DNA from 3 places in the Mesorhizobium sp. B2-4-19 genome. Region 2 is predicted to be linked to each of the others. Evidence: riboswitches for the same ligand, from Rfam matches in the RefSeq annotation. Region 2 holds a riboswitch; each other region holds the start of a gene.
The links. Region 2 has a riboswitch for cobalamin ahead of FJ546_RS10960 (CbtB domain-containing protein). Riboswitches for the same ligand answer to the same signal wherever they lie in the genome.
Positions count from the first base shown of each region.

Region 1: linked by a shared signal. The riboswitch ahead of bluB (5,6-dimethylbenzimidazole synthase) and the one ahead of FJ546_RS10960 (CbtB domain-containing protein) in region 2 are both predicted to bind cobalamin.
Region 3: linked by a shared signal. The riboswitch ahead of FJ546_RS05820 (aromatic ring-hydroxylating dioxygenase subunit alpha) and the one ahead of FJ546_RS10960 (CbtB domain-containing protein) in region 2 are both predicted to bind cobalamin.

Region 1 is NZ_VFUV01000001.1:290,307-292,540, forward strand. It holds gene FJ546_RS01345 (exodeoxyribonuclease VII small subunit) at 1-11, opposite strand, end outside; gene FJ546_RS01350 (histone deacetylase family protein) at 15-941, opposite strand; cobalamin riboswitch at 1,062-1,242, shown strand; partial or broken gene bluB (5,6-dimethylbenzimidazole synthase) at 1,415-1,921, shown strand; gene FJ546_RS01360 (hypothetical protein) at 2,095-2,234, opposite strand, start outside.
Region 2 is NZ_VFUV01000005.1:75,294-77,527, reverse strand. It holds gene FJ546_RS10965 (aromatic ring-hydroxylating dioxygenase subunit alpha) at 1-781, opposite strand, end outside; cobalamin riboswitch at 913-1,111, shown strand; gene FJ546_RS10960 (CbtB domain-containing protein) at 1,144-1,323, shown strand; gene FJ546_RS10955 (CbtA family protein) at 1,339-2,157, shown strand; gene cobU (bifunctional adenosylcobinamide kinase/adenosylcobinamide-phosphate guanylyltransferase) at 2,150-2,234, shown strand, end outside.
Region 3 is NZ_VFUV01000002.1:544,227-546,460, forward strand. It holds gene FJ546_RS05815 (DUF680 domain-containing protein) at 1-118, opposite strand, end outside; cobalamin riboswitch at 613-813, shown strand; gene FJ546_RS05820 (aromatic ring-hydroxylating dioxygenase subunit alpha) at 927-2,174, shown strand; gene FJ546_RS05825 (hybrid-cluster NAD(P)-dependent oxidoreductase) at 2,195-2,234, shown strand, end outside.

The DNA of each region.
Region 1 (2,234 bases), on a different contig from region 2:
TCACCAGCCATCATTCATCCTTTCATCAGTCGCCCGACATGGGCGGCGACCGAAAATGCCAGTCCTTGCAGATCGTAGCCGCCCTCAAGCAGGCTGACGAGCCGGTTGCCGCTGTGGCGCGCGGCGCGCTGCATCAGCTGGCCGGTCGCCCAGTCGAAATCGTCCTCGGTCAGGTTGATCTCGGCCAGCGGATCGCGGTGATGCGCGTCGAAACCGGCCGAGATGATGATCAGGTCAGGCGCGAAATTGTCGAGCGACGGCAGCACCCGCGACAGGAAGGCATCGCGAAACGCCTCGCTGCCGGCCTGCGGCGCCAGCGGCGCGTTGACGATGTTGCCGGCGCCGGTTTCGGTCTTCGCGCCAGTGCCGGGATAAAGCGGCATCTGGTGCGTCGAGCAATAGAGAACCGAGGGATCGTCCCAGAAAATATCCTGCGTGCCGTTGCCGTGATGCACATCCCAGTCGACCACGGCGACACGCTCGGCGCCATGCTTCTTCTGGGCATAGCGCGCCGCGATCGCCGCCGTGTTGAAGAAGCAGAAGCCCATCGCGGTGGTCTTTTCGGCATGATGGCCGGGCGGCCTTGCGGCGACGAAGACATTGTCGGCGCGGCCTGCAAAGACGTCGTCGACGGCGGCGTTGGCGGCGCCGATCGCGGCGATCACCGCCTGCCAGCTCTTGGGGCTGGCGGTGGTGTCGGCATCAATGCGGGCAATACCCTCTTCGGGAATGGCGGCACGCACACGGGCGACGAAATCGGCGGGGTGCGCGTAGAGGATAGTGGCTTCGTCGCCCTCCGGCGCCTTGACACGATCGAGCGCGGCAAAGGCCTCGTCGTCGAGCACGCGCTCGATGGCGCGCAAGCGGTCTGGCCGCTCGGGGTGGCCGGGCGGCGTGATGTGTTCGAGGAAGATCGGGTGCGTGTAGAGACGGGTTGTCATGCCCCCTATCTAGTGCCCCGGCGCCGCGATGGCCATGCATTGCGGCTCGATCACTGGGGAAAATCGCGCCTGCGTCCGTTGGCGTCGCTGCGGGGATTGGCGCGGCCAAGGCTTCGGCGTAAGGTCGCGCCACTGCCTGGTGCCCGCCGCAAGCGGGAGAATCGGGAACACGGTTGAATCCCGTGGCGTGCCCAACGCTGTGAGGGGGACCGCGCCGGTAAATGCCACTGTCGATGACGGGAAGGCACCGGACGCGGGTTGATCCCGAGCCAGAAGACCGGCCTGGCAGGCATCGTCATCCGCATGGTCAGGCGGCTGGCATCAGAGCAACGTGCGTCCAGTTGGATGCACAAAGTGCGCTCTGACGGTGTGGAACTATTGCAATCGCAAGGGGACGAGCGATGCCGGAACACATGACCGCTCCTGTGGGCGACGGATTTGACCAGACGGCGCGCGACGCGGTCTATCGCGCCATGTTCACGCGGCGCGACGTGCGCAGCCATTTCCTGCCCGACGCGCTCGACGACGAGGTGCTGGCGCGGCTTTTGCTTGCCGCACATCACGCGCCATCGGTCGGCTTCATGCAGCCATGGAATTTCATCGTCATCCGCGACGCCGCGCGACGGGCAGAGGTACGCGACCTGTTCCTGGCCGCGCGCGAACAGGAACTGCCTGAAATCGAGGAGGAACGACAGGCGCTCTACCGCAAGCTGAAGCTCGAAGGTATCTGCGAAAGCGCCCTCAACATCTGCATCACCTGCGACCGCCGGCGCTCGCAGGGTTCGCCGCTGGGCCGCTGGCACAATCCGGAGATGGATCTCTACAGCACGGTCTGCGCGGTGCAGAATTTCTGGCTGGCCGCGCGTGCCGAAGGCGTCGGCGTCGGCTGGGTCAGCATCATCGAGCCGCAAGCGTTGAAGAGCCTGCTGTCCATTCCCGAGCATGTGACGCCCGTCGCCTATCTCTGCGTCGGCCGGGTTTCCGAGTTCGCATCCAAACCAGACCTGGAAACACATGGCTGGGGCCGGCGGCTGCCGCTGCCCGACCTGATCATGAGCGAGACTTTTTGCGGGCAAGGTGAGGCGCCACTGAAATCGACCGTGGCCCGCCTCAACGCCTCCGATGTCGCGCCGGCGACGACCTGCCCAGCCGATCAGTTCGTCGCGCCGGCCGTGCCCCAGCGCGAGCCACCAAAGGAGGCCAGCGCCTTGTCCTTCAACTCCCTGAACTTCGACGAGGCCTCGGCCAGCCTGATATCCCAGGCCGGATCGGGCACCTGGCCGGCGATGGTCT
Region 2 (2,234 bases):
GCGACCACGTCTCGGCGCCGGTACGCAGGCCTCCGGAAAACTCCGGCGCGTCATTGTCGGCGTGGCGCGTCCATTCGGGATCGTCGTGCCGGCTCATCAGGCCGCGGCCATAGATCGGTACCAGCCGCGACAGGTCCTTGTGGACGCCCGGGCAGTGCAGGCACTCGTTGAAGTTCTCCCAAAAGATCTTCCAGTTGCAGTGCATCACCTTGCGCAGCACATGGGCCGATACCAGAGTTTCCAGCGGCCAGTTGTCGAGATTGCCGGAGGCCGCATCGAAGGATGCCTGCGCCGAGCCCGCCGCACCCTCCTGCAGATTGATGAACACGAAGCCGCGCCACACCGAGAGCGCGACGCGGTAGAGCGGATGGTCGGCCTTGTCGAAGCCGTCCGGCAGCGATTTCGACGGCACGCGCACGAGGTCGCCGCGCAGCGAATAGGACCAGGCATGATAAGGGCAAGTGATCAGCCGGGCCTTCAGCCGGCCCTCGCTCTCCTGGCAAAGCTGCGAACCGCGATGGCGGCAGGTGTTGTGGAAGGCGCGCAAGGCGCCGGTTTCGTCGCGCAGCACGAGGATGTCCTGCGTGCCGACGCGGAACCGGCGGAAGGCCAGCGGCTGGGCCAGATCGGCCTCGCGGCAGACGAGCAGCCAGTTTTTGTACCAGATGGCGTCGAGGTCGCGCTGGTAGCTCTCACCGTCCCAATAGGCCGATGAGGGCAGGGTCGGTTCGGCCTGGGTCAGGCCATTGTAAGGGGCGCGCTCGCCGGCAATGGGCTGCATGGCTGGCTTCCTGTGAAGCGGCCAGCCGACACCCGACCAGGAGAAATGTCAATTGGCGTGCCCGGAGACGGCATGGCGCAATCGCGCTGTTTGCCGGCGGAATTTGGTTTGCCGCGTGTCGTGATTTTCCCTATAGTCATGCAGTCGTCGGTTCCGTTTTGGAGCCAAGAGGGAATGCGGTGCGGGCGAAATTCTTGCCCAATGCCGTGGCTGCCCCCGCAACTGTATGCGGTAGTCCTCTCCATATGCCACTGAAGATTCGTCTTCGGGAAGGTGGGGAAGGGCGCTGATCCGTGAGCCAGGAGACCTGCCGACGACGGCAAAACTGACAGGCCCTCGGGTGGAGGGTGAAAGGACAAGATATGAATACCGCTTCCGTCTCCCTCGGCACCTCCGTCTCCTCGCAGTCGCGCTTCATGCAGCTGGCGCTCGCCGCGTTGCTCGGCACGTTCATCATCGGCTTTGTCGGCTTCTCGCATATCGATGCGGTCCACAATGCAGGTCATGACAACCGGCATTCGATGGCTTTTCCCTGCCACTGACGAGGATCTGACGTCATGAATCTGTTTCGCAACGTCGTGTTCATCGCGGCGATCGCAGGGCTCGTGGCCGGCGTCGTCCTCGCCTGCATGCAGGCCTATGCCACCGTGCCGCTGATCCTCAAGGCGGAAGTCTACGAGCAGGCCGAAGGCGGCCATAGCCATGACCATGCCGCCGCACCGGCGGCGCCAACTGAGGCCGCCGGGGGCAACGCCACGAGCTCCGCCGCACCGGCGGCATCGAACGCCATGAGCGCCGCCACCCCGGTGCCGGCCGCAGCCGCCGCTCCGGCCGAAGACGAAGGCTGGGCACCGGCCGACGGCTTCGAGCGCTTTGCCTTCAACGTCGTGTCCAATGTCGTCACCGGCATCGGCTTTGCGCTGATCCTGGTCGCGGTTTCGGAATTCGCCGGCGGCATCGGCAATTGGCGCCAGGGCGTGTTCTGGGGTCTTGCCGGCTTTGCCATCTTCACACTGGCGCCAGGTCTCGGTCTGCCGCCGGAACTGCCGGCCATGCCGGCGGCCGACCTCACCCAGCGCCAGATCTGGTGGGTGGCGACGGTGATCGCGACCGCCATAGGGCTCGGCCTGATCGCGTTCCGCAAGTCGCTGCCGCTGGCCATCCTTGCCGTGGCGCTGATCGTTGCTCCGCACATTGTCGGTGCGCCGCAGCCCGACAGCTTCGAGACGCCGATCCCGGAAGGCCTGCACCACCAGTTCGTGGTTGCGGTGACGTTGACCAATCTGGTGTTCTGGCTGGTGCTCGGCGCCGTCGTCGGCGTCGTGCGCGGACGCTTCACCGGCACCGCGACCAGCCTGCGCGACAGCTTTGCCTGACCGCAACAAGCTGACCTTCATCATTGGCGGCGCGCGCTCCGGCAAGAGCGCGCATGCCGAAATCCTGGCGACGGCGT
Region 3 (2,234 bases), on a different contig from region 2:
TGTACGAGCTGTCGACAGCCGTGGCTGCGGCGGCAGTCGAACCGTAGTGGTCGCTACCAGCAAAGGCGCTGCCGGAAATAGCCAGAAGGGCGGCGGCAGTGAGAACAATCTTTTTCATTTTTGGTACTCCAGTATTTTTTCCGTCCGTCTAGCGGCGTGTCCTGGGATTGAAATCGCGTCGTTCGGACAGCCCCGATGTGGGAAAGCCAGTTCGCCGTTTCCAATCACGAAGTTGTTCCGTGTGGACCAAGAATCCGCTACTTGAAATTGTGCCAAGGGCTCCCAAACAAAGCATTTTTCTTCTCGATATCAAGTACTTAATAAAATCCAGCCGCAACATCACAGACTGTATCGGAGGTCCATCGTTCACACCGTCCTGCACGCACCGTCAACAGAAACGAACCGTTCGGTTCGATTTTAGAGTCTGCTAATAGTCACTTTTCGAAACCGTTAACCTCCTTTGCCCCGTTCCGGGTCGATTTTGACAGCCGGTACTGCTATCGGCGGAGACGATTTTCGTGACCGCTGCCCGTGACCTGATCGTTGCGCATGCGTGTCGCGCCGCATGGATACGATGTCGCTTTCATGCCGATGTCGCAAACGCTGTCGTGATTAGATCATGTCATCTCAGGTGCCGCTTCGTGACGACGGGCGGAGAATTGGGAAGCCGGTCAAAATCCGGCGCTGCCCCCGCAACGGTGGTGGAGTTCAAGTCGCAACGGGAGACCACTGGGCGAAAGCCTGGGAAGGTGTCGCGACCGTCCGCAAGGACACTCCAGAGCCCGGAAACCAGCCCGAGATTTTTGAACTCGACTGATCGCGGTGGGCGGTCAAGAGGCGGATCGCGCGTGCCCGGCTTTCGCCGAGCCGCGTCTCATCCTTCCTCAATCACCACCAGTTCAGTCCTTGAAGTATGGGGACAGGACATGGATGCGCGCAACGATATGCTGAGGCTGTTGAATGGCCGCAGAGAGGGCTTCTCGCTCGAGCAGCCCTTCTATACCGATCCCGATTTCTTCAAGCTCGACATGGAGCTGATCTGGTATCGCGACTGGCTGTTCGTCGGCCATGATTGCGAACTGCCCAAGCCCGGCAGCTTCACCACCGTACAGATCGGCGACTACCCTGTCGTGCTGGTGCGCGATCAGCAGGGCAAGATCAACGCCTTCCACAATTCCTGCCGCCACCGCGGCAGCCGCGTCTGCAACACCGACAAGGGCGTGGCCGCCAAGCTGGTCTGCCCCTATCACCAATGGACCTATGAGCTGGACGGAAGGCTGCTGTTTGCCCGCCAGATGGCAGACGGCTTCGACAAAAGCCAGTTCGGCCTGAAGCCGGTCGCCTGCGAAAGCGTGGCCGGCTATATCTTCATCTGCCTGGCCAAGGAACCCGCCGACTTCGCGCCGATGCAGGCGATGATCGAACCCTATCTCAAGCCGCACCGGCTCAGCGAAGCAAAGATCGCCTTCGAGAGCACGATCGTCGAGAAGGGCAACTGGAAGCTCGTCTGGGAAAACAACCGCGAGTGCTATCATTGCGCCGGCAATCACCCGGAACTGTGCAAGACCTTCCCGGAAGCCCCAACGGTGACCGGCGTGCAAGGCGCCGACAGCGATCCGGAAATGCTGGCACACTGGGCCAAATGCGAGGCGGCCGGGCTGCCGAGCAAGTTCCGCATCGATCCGGCCGGGCAATACCGCGCCACCCGCGCGCCGCTGCTGCGCGATGCGGTCAGCTACACGATGACGGGCAAGCGGGCGGTGAAGAAGAACCTTTCCGACAGCGTCTCGGCCGACCGCATCGGCTCCTTGCTGCTTTACCACTACCCGACGACCTGGAACCACATCCTCGGCGACCATGCCGTCACCTTCCGCGTGGTGCCGATCAGCGCCACGGAGACCGCGGTGACGACCAAATGGCTGGTGCACAAGGATGCAGTCGAGGGCGTCGACTACGATCTTGCCGAACTCACCCATGTCTGGACCGAGACCAACGACCAGGATCGCCGCATCGTCGAGGAAAACGCGTTCGGCATTCTGTCGCCAGCCTATGAGCCCGGTCCCTATTCGGAGCTGCATGAGGGCGGCGTGATCCAGTTTGTCGAATGGTACGCGTCCTTCATCGGCCCACGGCTTGCCGAAGATGGCCGGCCGGCCCTGCGCAGTGTCGCCTGAGAGGTTTGGGGATGAACGCGATGACGGATCTTGGCCTCTATCGCCATCTCGATCAGATGG